DNA from 4 places in the Rahnella sp. 1L-D-7-B-C2 genome. Region 2 is predicted to be linked to each of the others. Evidence: predicted binding sites of a transcription regulator. Region 2 holds the regulator's gene; each other region holds the start of a gene.
What was found. The regulator CRP, encoded in region 2, controls carbon source genes, mostly activating them, when cyclic AMP is high. The targets are predictions, from matches to a motif close to ATGTGANNNNNNTCACAT.
Positions count from the first base shown of each region.

Region 1: the regulator CRP is predicted to act here: its motif matches at 2,470-2,487, upstream of garD (galactarate dehydratase).
Region 3: the regulator CRP is predicted to act here: its motif matches at 1,960-1,977, upstream of AC0Z7K_RS23545 (PTS sugar transporter subunit IIC).
Region 4: the regulator CRP is predicted to act here: its motif matches at 2,451-2,468, upstream of idnD (L-idonate 5-dehydrogenase).

Region 1 covers NZ_JBXAVQ010000006.1:222,464-227,206, forward strand. The annotation lists gene exbB (tol-pal system-associated acyl-CoA thioesterase) at 1-177, shown strand, start outside; gene exbD (TonB system transport protein ExbD) at 187-621, shown strand; gene garD (galactarate dehydratase) at 694-2,265, opposite strand; gene AC0Z7K_RS12805 (MFS transporter) at 2,805-4,151, shown strand; gene garL (2-dehydro-3-deoxyglucarate aldolase) at 4,206-4,743, shown strand, end outside.
Region 2 covers NZ_JBXAVQ010000004.1:347,324-352,066, forward strand. The annotation lists gene AC0Z7K_RS10025 (YccS/YhfK family putative transporter) at 430-2,502, opposite strand; gene crp (cAMP-activated global transcriptional regulator CRP) at 2,564-3,196, opposite strand; gene AC0Z7K_RS10035 (OsmC family protein) at 3,559-3,966, shown strand; gene AC0Z7K_RS10040 (LysR substrate-binding domain-containing protein) at 3,968-4,743, opposite strand, start outside.
Region 3 covers NZ_JBXAVQ010000029.1:9,265-14,007, forward strand. The annotation lists gene recG (ATP-dependent DNA helicase RecG) at 1-1,855, shown strand, start outside; gene AC0Z7K_RS23545 (PTS sugar transporter subunit IIC) at 2,077-3,402, shown strand; gene gltS (sodium/glutamate symporter) at 3,469-4,680, opposite strand.
Region 4 covers NZ_JBXAVQ010000004.1:110,968-115,710, forward strand. The annotation lists gene AC0Z7K_RS08965 (cysteine hydrolase family protein) at 1-533, opposite strand, end outside; gene AC0Z7K_RS08970 (DJ-1/PfpI family protein) at 653-1,249, opposite strand; gene idnD (L-idonate 5-dehydrogenase) at 1,347-2,378, opposite strand; gene AC0Z7K_RS08980 (benzoate/H(+) symporter BenE family transporter) at 2,512-3,693, opposite strand; gene AC0Z7K_RS08985 (GNAT family N-acetyltransferase) at 3,777-4,229, shown strand; gene AC0Z7K_RS08990 (GNAT family N-acetyltransferase) at 4,226-4,696, opposite strand; gene AC0Z7K_RS08995 (hypothetical protein) at 4,711-4,743, opposite strand, start outside.

The DNA of each region.
Region 1 (4,743 bases), on a different contig from region 2:
GCCGCAATTCCTGCTGTGGTTATCTACAATATTTTCGCCCGTACCATTACGTCTTACCGCCATCAGGTAGGTGACGTGGCGGCGCAGATTATCCTGTTACAGGGCCGCGATTTGGATCTGGCTGCCAGCGAAGGCGATGCGCCGCGCGGTCAGACAGGTCAGTTACGCGTAGGATAAGAACAGATTATGGCTATTCGGTTAAACGACGATATCGACGAAAGCGGTGAAATGCATGACATCAACGTCACGCCTTTTATTGACGTCATGCTGGTGCTGCTGATCATCTTCATGGTTGCCGCGCCGCTGGCCACCGTAGATGTACGGGTAGATTTACCGGCTTCGACGGCTAAAGCACAGCCGCGTCCGGAAAAACCAATCTTCCTGACGGTGAAATCCGACAAGCAGTTGTACCTCGGCGACAGCCCGGTCAACAGCGACAACCTGACGGCCATGCTTGATCAGCGTACTCAGGGCAACAAACAAAGTACGATTTTCTTCCGTGCAGATAAGACGGTGGATTACGAAACGCTGATGAACGTAATGGATAACCTGCGTAAAGCCGGTTACCTGAAAGTTGGGCTGGTCGGTGCAGAACAGACCGGCGCAGCCGCCGCGAAGTAAGCGTTTATCTGCGGTGAAGTCCTAAAGAAAAGGCCAGCGTTTGCTGGCCTTTTTGCATGTTGGGTATGTGAATCAGGTCACCGGTGCCGGGTTAAACACTGCCAGTGCATTGTGAATGCCCCAGGTGTCTGACCAGGTTTTCTTGCGGCCGCTGGCGATATCTAAAATGAAGTGGAACAGCTCCCAGCCGACGTCTTCGATCGTCGCGTCGCCCGTGGCAATGGTACCGGCATTGATGTCCATCAGGTCATGCCAGCGATTGGCCAGCGTAGTGCGGGTTGCCATTTTGATTACCGGCACGGCCAGCAGGCCATAAGGCGTACCGCGCCCGGTGGTAAAGACCTGAACGGTAATACCTGAAGCCAGTTGCTGCGTGCCGCAGACAAAATCACTGGCGGGCGTCGCGGCGAAGATCAGCCCCTTTTTGGTCGGACGCTGTCCCGGTGACAACACTTCTGAAATCGCACTGGTGCCAGATTTCGCAATCGAGCCAAGCGCTTTTTCTACTACGTTCGCCAGTCCACCTTTCTTGTTGCCCGGCGACGGGTTGGCGCTGCGATCGGTTTGCCCGAGCGACAGATAATTATCGTACCAGGCCATCTCTTCCAGCAGCCGTTTACCGACGCTAACATCCGCTGCACGCGGAGTGAGCAGGTGGATCGCGTCGCGTACTTCGGTCACTTCGGAGAACATTACCGTGCCACCGCAGCGGACCAGCAGATCCGAGGCGAAGCCGACCGCCGGGTTGGCGGTCACGCCGGAGAAAGCATCGCTGCCGCCACACTGCATACCGACCACCAGATCTGACGCCGGACAAGTTTCACGCTGACGGCGGTTCAGGCGTTCGAGATGGAACTGTGCGACGGTGAGAATATCGTCAACCATCGACTGAAAACCGACGTGCTGTTCATCCTGTAAACGGACGATGTGAGTATCGTCGAGCGAGATGGCCTGCACGTCTGGTGTGCCTTCCAGCAGACGTTCCGGCTGTAGTTTCTCGCAGCCCAAACCGACCACCATCACCTCACCGCCAAAGTTCGGGTTGAGCGCCAGATTGTGGATGGTGCGGATTGGCACGACCGCTGCCGGTGCGTTGATAGCCACGCCGCAGCCGTACAAATGGTTCAGCGCGACCACGCCATCAACGTTGGGGAATTTCGGCAGTAAATCACGTTCGATGATTTTCACCACGTAATCAACCACACCCGCTACGCAATGCACGCTGGTGGTAATACCGAGCAGGTTTTTGGTGCCCACACTGCCATCTTCGTTGCGATAGCCTTCAAACGTGTAGCCTTCAAGAGGCGGTAAGGCCGGGGGAACACGTGTCGCCAGCGGCAGGCTGGCGAGCTCCGGTGCAACGGGCAGTTCGACCAGCGATTCGTCAATCCAGCTGCCTTGCGAAATTTCCCGCACGGCATAACCGATCACTTCACCATAACGAATAATATCGCCGCCTTTGGCAATCGGTTCTAAAGCCACTTTATGGCCTTGCGGAATATGCTCAATTAATTCCAGACCATTTGAAAATCGGGTGCCGGCTTTTAAGCCGTTATCGTTCACAATAATGGCAACGTTATCGCTTTCATGAACTTTAATGAAAAGTGCGTCGGTTGCATGCTCTTTATCTTTATTACGTGACATAACTGTCTCCGCGTTTATTAAACATCCCGAAAAAAGATCCTTCGGTTAATTCTCTGAAGTTGTCGCGTACAAATGTTAACGTTTTGTCTTTCCGGCATTACAGGGTATGCCCCCATTATAAAGCAGCTGTCCGGGAACCTCATTGTGCAACTGACCAGCTTTTCGCTCGCGGAACGTCATTCTGTGTGGCAGGTGACAGAATAGATGTGACGGATATCACCCTTTGTTTTGCAGGCTTTCAGAACCCGTGTGAACTGTGATTATCCTCCCATCACGATGTGTGGATGCAAAAAAATAGTCGTTATCTTACGGTGTATTCTTGGGCGAATGCACAGTGTTATTTCCGCCCTCGTTTTTTATACTGTGTTTGCCCTCTGAAGGTCGCGTTGAAAGCAATACAGGTAAATTTCAGGCATGGATAAATTACGATGAAATGCCTGTCTCATATAAAGGAAGCCAGCAGGTGATACGAAAAAAAGTTATTTCGATAACTGTAATTTCCCTGCGAATTTTTCCGTACTAGTAAAATGAGGGTCACCATGAGCGTTCATTCCCAGTCCCGCGTACTGGCGCAAAGTAAGACGCGAACACATATTCGCTATTATATTTTGCTGATTATTTTTCTTATCACGGCGGTGAATTATGCCGATCGTGCAACGCTTTCCATTGCCGGTACTGAGGTCGCGCGTGAGCTGGGCCTGGATGCCGCTGATATGGGGCAAATCTTCGCCGCGTTCGGCTGGGCTTATCTCATCATGCAACTGCCCGGCGGCTGGCTGCTGGACCGTTTCGGTTCCAAAAAAGTTTACTCCTACAGCCTGTTTTTCTGGTCACTGTTCACGTTGTTGCAGGGCTTTGTTGGCTGGTTCCCGCTGGCATACGGCGCGCTGACGCTGTTTATCCTGCGCTTTATGCTCGGTTTTTCTGAAGCACCTTCCTTCCCGGCGAACGCCCGCATCGTGGCTGCCTGGTTCCCGACCAAAGAGCGCGGTACCGCCTCGGCGATTTTTAACTCCGCACAATATTTCTCGCTCGCGCTGTTCTCCCCGCTGCTCGGCTGGCTGACCTACGCCTGGGGCTGGGAACATGTCTTCATCGTGATGGGTGTGCTCGGTTTTGTGCTAACGCTGGTGTGGATCAAGTTCATCCATAATCCGCCGGAACATCCGGGAATTTCTAAAAGCGAGCTGGAATTTCTGAAAGACGGTGGTGCCGTGGTGGATATCGACCACAAGAAAACCGACGGCACGCAAGGTGGCCCGAAATGGAGTTACGTGCGCCAGATGCTGAGTAACCGCATGATGTTGGGGATCTTCTTCGGTCAGTACTTCATTAACAGTATTACGTGGTTCTTCCTGACCTGGTTCCCCATTTATCTGGTCCAGGAAAAAGGGATGTCTATTCTTAAAGTCGGGATGATTGCAGCAATCCCCGCGCTGTGCGGCTTTGCCGGTGGCGTGCTGGGCGGCGTGTTCTCCGACTATCTGCTTAAACGCGGTTTCTCACTGACCGTGGCGCGTAAAATTCCGATTGTCCTGGGCATGCTCTTAGCCACCAGCATCATTTTATGTAATTACACGGACAACAACGCACTGGTTGTGACCCTGATGGCACTGGCGTTCTTCGGCAAAGGTTTCGGTGCGCTGGGCTGGCCGGTCATTGCCGACACCGCGCCGAAAGAAGTCATCGGACTGTGCGGCGGCATCTTCAACGTCTTTGGCAACGTGGCTTCTATCGTAACGCCGCTGGTTATCGGTTATATCGTCAAAGGCCTGCATTCTTTCAACATGGCACTGATTTTCGTCGGCTGCTCTGCGCTGATGGCGATGCTGTGTTACCTGCTGGTTGTCGGTGAGATCAAACGTCTCGAACTTAAGAAAAGCTAATTTGCGATGGCGAGCTGAAGAAAACTCCACGTCCGCCCTATAACGAGGTCATCTATGAGTAATCAAATGATTCCAAACCGGTTTCGTCAGGATTTATTGCAAGGCAAAACGCTGATCGGCTGTTGGGCCGCCTTGTGCAACCCGATTGCTACGGAAGTACTGGGGGTCGCAGGTTTTGACTGGCTGCTGCTTGACGGCGAACACGCACCGAATGACATCAGCACCTTTGTGCCGCAGCTAATGGCGCTCAAAGGCAGCAAAAGCGCGCCGGTTGTACGCCCGCCGTTCAATGAACCGGTGGTGATTAAACGTCTGCTGGATATTGGTTTTTACAACTTTCTCATTCCCTTCGTGGAAACGCAGGAACAGGCCGAGCGCGCCGTAGCCTCCACGCGTTATCCGCCGGCAGGGATCCGCGGCGTGTCCGTTTCGCACCGCAGCAATATGTTTGGCACCGTGCCGGATTACTTCACCAGCATCAACGACAACATCACGGTGATGGTGCAAATCGAGAGCCAGCAGGGCGTCGATAACCTTGATGCGATTGCCGCCACCGAGGGTATCGACGGTATTTTTGTCGGCCCAAGCGATC
Region 2 (4,743 bases):
GCGGTTTTCCACCTCTTCCTACGGCGTGATTTTTGAACGCGGCCAAAGCTTTTTAGGTCACAACTTCACTTGCTCAGATCATTTCAAAACCCCAAATACTTTGCTCAGCCTATATTTGTTTTGTCTTTAAAAGATGGTGAGATGGCGCGATCAAAAATCCAGCTGAACGGAGCGGCTTCGAGACCAATGGCTCGAAGACCGAGTGAAGGCAGCACGAAGTGCCTGGATTTGCGCCACCCACGGAAGTACCAGAACATGTCCATCGGTCTGGCGATAAGCGCGTGTTTTGAAAAGACGTGGAGATTCCAAAGAGGGCCCGTCCTGGCCCTCTTTGGGCGGTTTCGGCGCAAGGAGTTAAGCGATCACTGCTGGTGAGAAACCGAAATATTCTCGGTCTGCTTTAAAGGAACTTGAAAGGGGACTCCCCCTTCACGCCTTCCGCGTCAACCAGATCCCATGATGCGGTCTCTGTTTCCACGCCAGTGAAGAAATCGTATGCATGACGCTCAGATGTGAAATCACACGCCGCAGGTGGCGCTCCATCTCGGTCAGCGGCATATCAGGGTGCAATTCCGGCGCGTTGATTAGCTGAGCCTCGCTGCTCGGACCGTCGTAGATCAGTCGCTGCTGGCAGCTTTGCAGCGCGATTTCACTAGTCTGCAAATACTCCGTCGCCAGAGCCTCCGGCAGCATGTAATGCTCGCGCGCCAAAATGGTCATCGCGTTGATGTGCTCTACCACGAACTGACTGTGCGTCACCCACAAACGCATATCTGCCAGATAATGCGAGTTAAACCCCGGTTCCTGCATCGCCTGATTCAGCGAGGTGAACAGCTTGTTGTGCGCCTGATTGACCTGCATACGGGCGTAGGCCAGTTTTACGGCGTCTGGATTATCTTGCAGGAGTAACCGGATCGCTTCCTGATCGGTTTCCAGCGCCTGATGGGCATTTTGCCGCAACAATCCGCTTTGCCACTGCGGCCACAGCCAGATGGTGCCGCCGAAAGCCAGTGCACAGCCGATGAGCGTATCGATCAGCCGTGGCACCAGGAAATGTACGCCATTCATCGCCAGCAGTTGCAGGGTGTAGACCGCCGTGACCGTCATCCCGACCATCGCCAGCCCGTAGTTTTTACGCAGCACCGTGTATGACATCAGGGTGATCACCAGCATGCAGAACAGCGTGATGCCCTCCGGCAGCTCCAGTTTCAGCAATCCGGCGGCGATCAGCAATCCGGCGAGTGTGCCGAGCGCACGGTGCTGGATCCTCACGCGGGTGGCGTTATAGCCGTTCTGGCTGACCAGCATGATGGTCAGTAAAATCCAGTAAGGTTTTGGCAGATTGAAGAACAGACCGAGGCTGCTGCCGATGGCCAGAATGATGCCTAGTCGCGTGGCATTACGCAGGGCGATGGACTTGAAAGACAGATAGCTTTTCAGTGCTGGCCAGAAAGGCAGACGTGGCTGAGAGTTCATCAGATCACGGCGGTACAGCGGGCGCTGAGTACGCAACAGGCGCGCAATGCGGCTGAAGTGGTAATAGCAAAACTGGCCGACCGGATTATCCGGGTTGCGCGCGGCGATTTTTTCCAGCGCCGCCAGCTCGTTCGCCATCGTGAAACGTTCGGAAAGCCGGTGATAAAGAATATCGTCGGCAATCACGCGTAGCCTGGCGGAAATCACCTGCGCATTGCGGCGGATCACCGCCTCGGCATGGCTTTCTTCCACCAGCTTTTGCACTTCTTCCGGCTGATGCAGGCTGACCGTGATGTGCTCTTGTAAATCGAGCGCCACCTGAAAACGCTGGAACAGCCGTTTGTGGTGATGATGTCCGTGCTGCGGCAGCATGTGCAACTGCTGATAGAGCAGGGCGATAAGATCGATGACCTGCTGCTGACGCTCAAGCAGCGGCGGTAAAGCGGTTTCGGGATCAGTATGCTGCGTCAGCAAGCTGTATTTGGCTTCGAAATAATCAGCCAGTTGCAGATACAGCTGGCTGAGGGTTTCACGCATCGGCTGTTCTTTAGAGATACGAAACCACGCCCAGTTGAACAGCCCGTACCAGGCCGTGCCTGCGGCGAACAGCGCGGGTGCCTGCCACATCGGCCTGATGCCGACCATGCTCAGGGTAAAGATGGTCGCCACCAGCGCGCCGGGCAACAGACGCGCGTGCAGCGGGCTGATTTCACCGGTGACGCCGAGCAGTAAGGCGAGAGAGAGCATGATGAGCGGTAGCGGGATGTGCCAGTTTTCCAGCATCAGTTGCAGCAAAATACTGCTCACCGCAAACAGCGAGCCACCGATGATCAGACGTTTGAAGAAGCGTTTGTGCGGCGTATCGAGACCGGCGACGTTACAACAGGCGGGGCAGAGGGAGAACAGCAACCCCATTTGCAGATTACCGAACAGCCAGCACAGGCCGACCGGCAAACATAACACCAGCGTCTGGCGCAGTGCGTAATTCACTTCGGGGTGATAAAACAGCCTTCGCCATAGCGTCATAACTGAAGCTTAGCCCATAAAAAAGGCGCGACAGTAAGCTGCCGCGCCTATTTTTGAGGGATTAACGTGTGCCGTAGACGACAATCGTTTTACCGTGTGCGGAGATCAGGCTCTGATCTTCCAGCATTTTAAGAATGCGGCCGACGGTTTCACGGGAGCAACCGACGATCTGACCGATTTCCTGGCGGGTGATTTTAATCTGCATCCCGTCCGGGTGGGTCATTGCATCTGGCTGTTTGGCCAGATTCAGCAAGGTTTGAGCGATACGGCCCGTTACGTCGAGGAAAGCGAGGTTACCGACTTTCTCAGACGTCATTTGCAGACGGTTTGCCATCTGCGCGGAGAGGCGCATCAGAATGTCCGGGTTAACCTGAATCAGCTGGCGGAATTTTTTATAAGAAATTTCAGCCACTTCACAGGCAGTTTTAGCACGTACCCAGGCACTGCGTTCCTGACCTTCTTCGAAGAGTCCCAGCTCGCCGATGAAGTCACCTTGGTTAAGGTAGGAAAGTATCATCTCTTTGCCTTCTTCATCTTTAATCAGGACGGCAACCGACCCTTTCACGATGTAGTAAAGCGTTTCGGCTTTTTCACCTTGGTGAATCAGCGTACTTTTAGAAGGATACTTATGTATATGACAGTGAGACAGGAACCATTCAAGAGTCGGGTCTGTTTGTGGCTTGCCGAGAACCATTTGCTATTATCCTCTGTTATTATCGCTGCCCAAAATCACAGGGCTCAGAGTTCCCTGTACGGCGTCTGAATATTAATGCGCCCTTTCAGCATATAGCTCCCCAGAAATGCTGCAAGCGGATGTCGGAGTGAAACCGGCTATATATTGCCGTTATCACCTTGGGTTCTGTTCTTAAACCACGAAAACCGTCACCGCAATTTGCTGGAAAGTATGTTTCGGCTTTGTTTGTAACACAGGTTTGCAATGCTGTCTTGTGTTGTCTCGCTTCAGCATGATGGCGATCGGGTTACGTTGCCAGTTTTTAGGTGAAAGGGTAGTCTGGGGGGAAAATTTGATTCTTAAGAGCGCCGGGAGATAAGCAAATGCACGCACGCGTAAAATGGGTGGAAGGTCTGACGTTTTTAGGTGAATCCGCGTCAGGTCATCAGGTTTTAATGGATGGCAATGCGGGCGATAAAGCCCCCAGCCCGATGGAAATGTTACTGATGTCTGCGGGCGGTTGCAGCGCGATCGACGTGGTGTCGATTTTGCAAAAAGGCCGCAATGACGTCCGGGATTGTGAAGTAAAATTGACTTCAGAGCGTCGCGAAGAAGCGCCGCGTCTGTTCACGCACATCAATCTGCACTTTATCGTCACCGGCAAAGATCTGACCGATAAGATCGTCGAACGCGCCGTCAGCCTTTCTGCCGAGAAATATTGTTCTGTTTCTCTGATGCTGGGCAAAGCCGCGACGATCACCCACAGTTTTGAAGTGATTGAAGCCGAATAGGTCACGACCAGTCATACGACTGGCACTGATGGCGCAGTAAATCCAAAAACCGCCGCGCGGCAAACGTCAGCGGCGATTTTTGCGAATAGAGCACACAGTATTCCGCCTGCGGCAGAGTGTCGATTTTCAGCAGGCACAACGGGTCCTGCAAACCGAACGGCGCCCGCATCGCCCGCGCCACGACGGTCAGATAATCCGACTGCAATACCATATTCAGCCCGCACACTACCGAATCGGTGCGCACCGGCGTTTCACTTCCTGCCAGATAAAAACCGTCCGCCAGCTGTAGCTGCTGGTAGTAACCCATATCCGTTTCCGGCAATACCCAGCGCGCATCCTGCAATTCTTCCAGCCGTGTGGCATTGGCCAGCGGATGACCGCGACGGGCGATAATCCCGAACGGCGCGGTGAACAGCGGTTCGCGCACCAGATCTTCCAGCGGAAATCCCGGCCCGGCGGTACCGACGGCGAAGTCCAGCTTCCCTTCGCGCAGCGCCGGAAGCAGCACCGACAGCTGCCCTTCTTTGATCAGCAATTTTGACTGCGGAAACTGCGTTTTGAATTCCTCATTCAGCGCCGGGAACACCGTCAGTGCCAGCAGCGATGAAAACCCGATCGCCACCGAGCCTTGTGAATACTGATTAATCTGCTGGATTTCTTCGGCGGCGCGCTCCAGCTCTTCAAGGATGAACTGCATCCGCTGGGCGAACGCGCGGCCGGTTTCGGTCAGCGCCATGCCCTGATGACCGCGTACGATAAGCTTTGTATCGAGCGTTT
Region 3 (4,743 bases), on a different contig from region 2:
TCGTCGCAGAATGCTGACCTGCCAGATCAGTGACGGCACCGGGCTGGTCACACTGCGCTTCTTCAATTTCAATGCCGCGATGAAAAACAGTCTGGCCGCAGGCCGACGCGTGACCGCATATGGCGAAATCAAACGCGGCACGATTGGCGCAGAAATTATTCATCCCGAATACCGCATTCAGGGCGAAAACAGCGAAGTCGTTTTGCAGGAATCGCTGACACCGGTTTATCCAACCACTGAAGGCATTCGTCAGGCGACGCTGCGCAAACTGACCGATCAGGCGCTTGAGCTGCTTGATACCGTTCCTGTCGTCGAGCTATTGCCGGAAGAGCTAAGTCGCTCGTTGATTTCGTTGCCCGAGGCGCTGCATCTTCTCCATCGTCCACCACCAGACATTCAGTTGGCCGACCTCGAGAAAGGTCATCATCCGGCACAGCGCCGTCTGATAATGGAAGAGTTACTGGCGCATAATCTCAGCATGCTGGCCGTGCGCGCAGGTACGCAAAGTTATAAAGCGTTGCCGTTACATCACGACGATCGCCTGAAAAAACAGTTCCTCGCTTCTCTTCCGTTCAGCCCTACCGGTGCACAAGATCGCGTTGTGGCCGAAATTGAGCAGGATCTGGCAAAAAGTTATCCGATGATGCGTCTGGTCCAGGGCGATGTCGGCTCAGGTAAAACGCTGGTCGCTGCCCTCGCCGCACTTTGCGCCATCGCGCAGGGGCAGCAGGTAGGCCTGATGGCACCGACGGAATTACTCGCCGAACAGCACGCCAATAACTTTCGCCAGTGGTTCGAACCGCTGGGAATTCAGGTTGGCTGGCTGGCCGGTAAGCAAAAAGGCAAAGCCCGGCAGGCACAGCAGGAAGCGATTGCCAGCGGCCAGGTATCCATGGTGGTTGGCACTCACGCCATCTTCCAGGAACAGGTGCTTTTCTCCTCGTTATCTCTGGTGATCATTGATGAACAACACCGCTTTGGTGTTCATCAGCGGCTGGCATTGTGGGAAAAAGGGTTACAGCAAGGCTTCCATCCGCATCAGTTAATCATGACCGCTACGCCCATCCCAAGAACGCTGGCGATGACGGCTTACGCCGATCTGGATACCTCGGTGATTGACGAGTTACCGCCGGGACGCACGCCGGTGACTACCGTTGCCATTGCGGATACACGACGCAGCGACATAATCAGCCGCGTTAAAAGCGCCTGTGAGCTGGAAAATCGTCAGGCCTATTGGGTCTGTACGCTGATCGAAGAATCAGAAATGCTGGAAGCGCAGGCGGCAGAAGCCACATGGGAAGGTCTGAAAGAAGCTCTACCTGCACTGAATATCGGGTTGGTTCATGGCCGTATGAAGGCTCAGGAAAAACAAGCCGTCATGCAGGCGTTCAAAAAAGGCGAAGTACAGCTGCTGGTGGCAACGACTGTGATTGAAGTGGGAGTCGACGTGCCGAATGCCAGCCTGATGATCATCGAAAACCCGGAACGTCTGGGTTTGGCGCAACTGCATCAACTACGCGGCCGCGTTGGCCGTGGTGCGGTAGCTTCCCACTGCGTACTGTTATACAAAACGCCGCTCAGCAAGACGGCTCAGAAGCGTTTGCAGGTACTGCGCGACAGTAATGACGGTTTTGTGATTGCTCAGCAGGATTTAGAAATTCGTGGTCCGGGTGAATTGCTGGGTACCCGTCAGACCGGCAGCGCCGAATTCAAAGTGGCCGATTTGCTGCGCGATCAGGCAATGATCCCAGATGTGCAGCGCATCGCGCGCTATCTTCAGCAACAGTTCCCCGATCATGCCAAAGCGCTGATTGAACGCTGGCTGCCGGAAAGAGTGCGTTATACCAACGCCTGATCCCGCCTTTTTCTGCCAAAACATCATTAAAAATGATGCTTCCTTAGCAACTATTCCTCAGAGTTTTGTTAGAAAATCATCCTTAACCACTTTCTTCCCTGGTTATTTGATGACCTTCACAGACTCACATAAAGTCTGTAACCGGTTTCACATCCCACATCTACACTGATGATAATTAAGGCAACCCTGTGTGATTCCTTCACCATAAGGCCAATATCATTATGAGCATCAGCCAGTCTCTGTTTCAGTTTATTGAACAAAAAATCAGCCCGTTCGCGGCCCGCTTATCCTCTCAACGTCATGTTATGGCGGTGCGCGACGGCTTTATTTCAGCAATGCCGTTTATGATTGTTGGCTCGTTTCTGTTAGTTTTCGTGCATCCTCCTTTTTCGCCGGAATCCTCCTGGGGATTTGCCCGCAGCTGGTTGGCGTTATCAGCGAAATATGAGCTTCAGATACTGACACCGTTCAATATGACGATGGGCATCATGTCGATCTACATCGCGGCGTCCATTGCCTACAATCTGGCGAGAAGCTACAAACTTGACCCCTTTATGACCGCGATGCTGTCGTTGATGTCGTTCCTGTTAGTCGCTGCGCCACAGGTTGATAAAAAGATGTCAACGGAGGCGCTGGGCGGTGTAGGTATTTTCACCGCTATATTGGTCGCGATTTATGTCACCGAACTGACGCGGCTGCTAAAGAAATACAATATCGGCATACGGCTTCCTGAGCAGGTACCTTCAAACATTAAACATTCATTTGATCTGCTGATCCCGATTATTGCCCTGGTGATTACGCTGTTTCCGATCAGCTTACTGGTGCAGGCGGGCTTCGATATGCTGCTGCCGCAGGCCATTATGGCGTTGTTTGAGCCGCTGATTTCTGCCGCCGACTCGCTTCCGGCCGTTCTGGTGGCGGTGCTGATTTGTCATCTCCTATGGTTCGCCGGGATCCACGGTTCGGCGATTGTCTCAGGGATGTTACAGGCATTCTGGCTGACCAATCTCGGGCTGAATCAGACCGCGCTGGCCGCCGGATTGCCGATGACGCACATCATGACTGAGGCGTTCTGGAATTTCCTTATCGTCATTGGCGGTTCTGGCGCGACAATCGGTCTGGTGTTGCTGTTTTGTCGCAGCAAGTCAGCGCATCTGCGGACCATGGGGAAACTCAGTCTGGTGCCGAGTTGTTTCAACATCAACGAGCCGGTGATTTTCGGTACCCCAATCGTTATGAACCCGGTATTTTTCATCCCGTTCCTGCTGGCCCCGATGGTCAATGCCGTGATCGCTTATCTGGCCGTTTCCACGGATCTTCTCCCGCACATGATCTCACTGGTTCCGTGGACATCCCCGGCGCCGATTGGCGCAGCCTGGGCGATGGGCTGGGATTTCAAAGTGTCGATTTTGGTCATCATGCTGATGGCGCTGTCTATGATGATTTACTACCCATTCTTCAAAGTCTACGAGAAGCAGTTACTGACTCAGGAGAAAGCAGCGGAAGCCGAAAAAGTCTTTACTGAGCAAGCTGACGCAGCAAATTAAGCAAATTTGGAGTGATGAATCGGGCACAAAAACATGGGTTTTTGTGCCCTTATTTAGTTCAAGCAGTTAAGCAATTGCCGGGAAGACCGGCAGCATCAGGAACAATTTAATGACGATGGCATTGGCGATATCAAGGAAAAACGCGCCGACCATAGGAACAACTAAAAATGCCAGATGTGAAGGACCGAACTGGTTAGTGATCGCCTGCATATTAGCAATCGCTGTTGGCGTTGCGCCCAGACCAAATCCGCAGTGGCCTGCTGCCAGCACCGCTGCATCGTAATTTTTGCCCATCACGCGATAGGTGACGAAAATCGCGTAAAGCGCCATCGCGATAGTCTGCACGAGCAGGATGGCCATCATCGGCAACGCCAGCGACGCCATTTCCCAGAGTTTGAGGCTCATCAGCGCCATCGCCAGAAACAGCGACAGGCTGACGTTGCCCAGCACCGAGACCGCACGATCAAATACGCGGTAGAAACCCAACCATGCGAGAAGATTACTCAGGATCACGCCAACAAACAGGACACAGACAAAGGTCGGAATTTCGAAAGCGGAGCCATGCAGTAGTTCGGAAATACGGGTGCCTGCACTCAGACAGATGGCGATCAGCGCAATAGTCTCCACGAGCACCAGCGGAGTGATCATGCGGCCAATCGCAGGTTTTTCGAATGCGCTCGGATCGGCTGAATCATCAAGCGAGCCGTTAGGCGTTGAAGAGTGACTCACCAGATAACGCGCCACTGGCCCGCCAATAATGCCGCCGAGCACCAGCCCGAATGTCGCACAGGCCATCGCTACTTCGGTGGCATTCTCAAAGCCATAGCGTTCTATGAACACCTTACTCCAAGCTGCGCCAGTACCGTGGCCGCCGGACAGCGTTACGGAACCGGCCAGCAGCCCCATCAGGGGATCCATTCCCAACATTTTTGCCATGCCTATGCCAATAACGTTTTGCAGCAACAGCAATCCGACGACGACAAACACCAGCAGCATCAGGCTTTTTCCGCCGGAACGCAGACTGGCCAGATTCGCGTTAAGACCGATGGTGGCAAAGAATGCCAGCATCAGAGGTTCTTTTAACGAAATATCAAAACCAATTTCCCAGCCAAATATCCGGTTGGCGATCAGCAGCACAACGGCAACTAACAAACCGCCCGCGACAGGTTCAGGAATGGTGTATTTTTTAAGAAAGTTAATCGACTGAACGCATTTGCGCCCTAAAAGGAGAACCAGCGTGGCAGCCACCAGCGTGCCGTAGGTATCGAGCTGAATCATTCACGAACTCCATTTTGTAATAAATCCAATAAAATTATTGAGTTATAGATTTCTCAATTCATT
Region 4 (4,743 bases), 240 kb from region 2:
GCCAGCGCGCCGTCCACGTTAGTGATAGTGGCAAAGCGGTCGGCCAGCACCAGCTCGGTATGACGTTTGATTGAACCGGCGGAGAACACCTCCCCGCTGGCGTGCGTCATCGGGAACGTCATCGTCGCTTCGGTCACGAACGTCACCTTGTAGCCGATATCCGACGCCACGCGCGTCGTGGTCTCGCAGCACTGTTCGGTGCGCATTCCGGCGATAATCAGATGTGTAATGCCTTTCTCGCGCAGCCAGGCGTCCAGCCCGGACTCCAGCAACGCGTTGTGGACATTTTTGTGAACGGTTTTTTGCGGCGTATGGCTGAGGAATGTCATTGGCGTGACCAGCCCGGACGCCAGTGAGAATACGCCTTCCGCGTTAACGTGGAACACATCCACGACCGGAACATTTCGCGTCTGGCAGCCGTCGATCAGGCGGGTCAGGGCGTGCTGAAATGCCGGAAGATCGTCTTTCTGCCAGAACTCTTTTTGTTCGAAGGAACGTTGAACGTCGATATTTAACAGGGCACTATTTGTCATTTTCGGACTCCATCTGGTGAGCATGAAACCAGTGTGCGCCTGAAAAAGATGCGGGGGAATGCCAAAAACGGACATGATGCTGACCACAGCGGACGACCTGCGCCGTCCGCTGAAAACAATCAGATTTTCTGGTTGGCGCGCCAGTGGTGATAATCGATGTGGTCGGCCTGGAAATCTGTAGCTTCGGCGTTGCCGGTCAGGCGGTAGGCCAGCTGGAAGGCGAAATCGAATGCCAGTCCTAATCCTTTGCCGCTCAGCAGATTGCCGTCTTCGACGAAGGACTGATTCACGTAAACGCCGTCTTTGACATCTTTGTATAAATCCCCGGAGCACACATAGCGGCGGCCTTTCAACAGGCCGTTGCCGCCGAGCACGCGCGCAGCGGCGGAACACAGCGGACAAATCAGTTTACCGGCCTCGTCGTGGCGACGGACAAACTCCACCACCTCTCTGCTGGCCGCCAGCGCCACGGAACCTTCCGGGCCACCGGGCATCACCACCGCGTCAAACAGGCGATCGCCCTGCGCGCTCAGCAATTCATTGGCCTGCATCTGAATGCCGTGATAACTGCGCAGTGTCTGACTTTTCTGGCACGCCAGCGTGGTGACCTGAATCTCCAGCCGTTCGAGAATATCGAGCACAATTACCGCTTCACCTTCTTCAAATCCGTCTGCCAGCAGGAGTGCGACCTGCTTTTTTGCGTTGTCCGTTACCATCATGCAAATGTCCTCTGAGAAAAAAAATCAGAGGACATCATAAATTGAAACGGTGTTTTGATATTGTGATTTGCGTGGCAGACCGGAAAAATGCAGGTTAGAAAACCAGCTGCACTTTTGAGGCTTTGGATTTATCCAGTGCAAACTCCAGCGCTTCCAGTAAATCACCCTGCGGGAATTCGGCGGAGAGCAATGGCATTGGATCGACGGTTTTATTCGCCAGCCATTCCACCGCCGTGTTGAACTCTTCGGTGAAGCGGAAGCTGCCGACCCAGTTAATTTCTTTGGCAATCAGCATCATCAGCGGAAATTCATTGACCACCGGCCCCATCCCGACCTGGACCAGCGTACCGCGCGCGCGGGTGACTTCCAGACAGCGGCGGATGGATGAAGGGTGGCCGGAAGCGTCGAAGGATACATCGAAAAAGCCTTTTTCGGCCTGATACGCGGTGAAATCGCCCTGTGCGGCGTCCAGCGCTTTGTCGGCACCGACGGCGAGTGCCAGCGTGCGGCAGCGTTCGCTCGGGTCCGTCACGACAATTTGCGCCGCGCCCTGGGCTTTCGCCGCCAGCACAATCAGGCAGCCAATCGGCCCAACGCCGGACACGAATACCGTTTTGCCACGCACATCACCGGCCTGATTCACCGCGTGAATAGCAACGGCCAGCGGTTCGGCGAACACCATCAGCCGGTCACTGACCTGATTGTCGTAAGGAATGCACTGATCGCTGTCGACGATTTTGTATTGGGTAAACGCGCCGTTGATGTGCGGGAAATACATCGCGCTGCCGAAAAATTTCATCGTCGTGCATTGGTTTTCGTCGCCGGACAGGCAGTATTTACAGGTTTTGCACGGCTTGCTTGGGTTGAGCGCCACTTTCTGGCCAGGCTGTAAACGCGGGTTGTCAGATTTCTCCACCACGCCGACCACTTCATGGCCGAGCACCATCGCTTCGCGCACTTTGAAATCACCGACGGCGCCGTGTTCGTAGTAATGCAGATCGGAGCCGCAGATGCCGCCGCGGGTAATTTTCACCAAAGTACCCTGGCCTGTGTAATCAATTGTCTGGTCGATGACCGAAACGTCTTTTTTTCCGGTCACGACGCAGGATTGCGTGGCAGTAGTCATGGATTTCTCGCTCTTTAAAGGGGGCGTGTGTTGCCTGATTATCCCCAGTAAAGAGCGTTTGGGCGGTGAAAAATGTGATCGCCATCACTTTGTGCCGTGTTACGAAAACCTGTTACCCATAACTTGAACGGACTCATCTTTTTCGCGCAGGAATACTGAGGATCAGATGGGTGATCACGCCGCCGAGCAGCCCCCAGAATGCCGATCCTACGCCCAGCAACGTCACGCCGGATGCGGTGATCAGAAACGTAATGATTGCCGCGTCGCGCTGATGTTCGTTTTCCAGCGCGCGATACAAACTCCCGGCAATCGTGCCGAGCAGCGCCAGACCAGCGATGGTGTGGATCAGCGCTTCAGGCAGCGCGGTAAAGACCATGCCAATCGACCCGCCAAACACTCCGGCAATCAGATAAAACACGCCCGCCGCGACCGCGGCCATATAACGCTTTTTCGGATCGGGATGAATATCCTCGCCCATACAAATCGCGGCGGTAATGGCGGCGATACAGATGGTAAAACCGCCGAACGGTGCCAAAATCAACGCAGTCAGCGCTGTCCAGGAAATCAACGGTGAAACCGGCAGGTTGTAACCGTGCGCTTTCAGCGTGGCAATGCCGGGTGCGTTTTGCGACGCCATCGTCACTACAAAGAAAGGAATTCCGATACCGATAATCGAGGATAGCGTGAAATGCGGCATCACAAACTCCGGCGTGGCAAAGGTCAGCGTCTGGCCGTGCAGCGCGATATCGCCCTGTAATCCGGCGACGATAAGCCCTGCGGCCAGCGCGAGCACCACTGCGTAACGGGGCAGGGCGCGTTTCGCCAGCAGATAAACCAGGCACATCGTTCCCGCCAGCGCGAGATTGCTTTGCAGTGACGTGAAGGCGTTCAGCCCGAACCGCAACAGGATCCCGCCGAGCATTGCGGCCGAGAGCGCCTGTGGAATGTAATGCATCAGTCTGGCGAATAATCCTGTGACGCCGCACAGCAGAATCAGCCCGGTAGCAAACACGAAAACGCCAATCGCTTCGTTGATCGAGGTACCGGGCAGGCTGGTGACCAGCAGCGCCGCGCCAGGCGTTGACCACGCGGTCACCACCGGCGTGCGGTAATACAATGATAAACCGATGCTGGTGACGCCCATTCCCAGGCCGAGCATGCTCAGCCAGCCGCCAATCTGCCCCGCAGTGGCACCTGCCGCCTCTGCGGCCTGAAAGATAATCGCCGCAGAGCTGGTATAACCGACTAAAACCGCGACAAATCCGGCGATCACCGCCGAAAACGTGAGATCCCTGACGCTGAAACGTGACGACATGGCTGAAAAATCCTTCTGGCGAAAAGAACGACAGTTGCAATAAACTGCATGGAGATTACTTATATTTAACAGAGAGAAAGCCCATGAGCCAATCTGATCACATTGTTATTCGCCCATTAACATCCGCTGACCGTGAAGGCTGGGAAACGCTGTGGCGCGATTATCTCGATTTTTATCAGTCAAGGCTCGACCCTTCGCAGTTTGATTTCACGTTCCAGCGTCTGTCGGACCCGGACTACGCGGGTATGTTTGGCTTTTTGGCGGAATATCAGGGGAAACTGGTCGGGCTGGTGAACTGCCTGAATCACGATCACGGCTGGCATATGAATCAGGTGGTATACCTGCAGGATTTATATGTCGATGACAGCACGCGCAATCTTGGGATCGGGCAGAAGCTCATTGAAGCGGTGTACGCTTACGCCGACGAGAACGGCAAAGCCAACGTGTACTGGATGACGCAAACCACCAACCACACCGCGCGCAAACTGTATGACCGGGTTGGGCAGCCGACCAACTTTATGAAATATATCCGTTAAAGCGGTTTGCGCATGTTCATTTTGGTGGTGACGTAACCCAGGCTGGCGTACAACGCCTGTGCGCCCGGATTGCTGGCGAAAACATTCAGTTCGATCGCCACACTGCCGAGTTGGCGCAGGCGTTCCTCCATCAGACGAAACGCGGCGGCGGCATGTCCCTGACGGCGAAATTGCGGATAAACCGTCAGCTCATACACAAACGCGCTGCGCACGCCGTACCGTTCCACGTTGGCAAACCACAGATAGCCGGCGGTTTCGCTTTGTTCGTCGGCTTTAATTTCAAACAGATAATGATCGGGCGTGTTGATGCCCTGCGGCAGCGCGTTCTGCGTTGAACTTCGCGCGCGTTCAAGGGCCGTCTCTTCCAGCCACAAACCGGCTGTCACATTTTCTTCGGCGTAATCTATTGCCAGCTGCTCTGCGAATTCCTCAAAGAACGTGGCGTTCATGGGCACTAATACAGTCATCCTTTCCCTCTGCGTTATTTAATGATTTCCGGTTTTTTATACGGCGT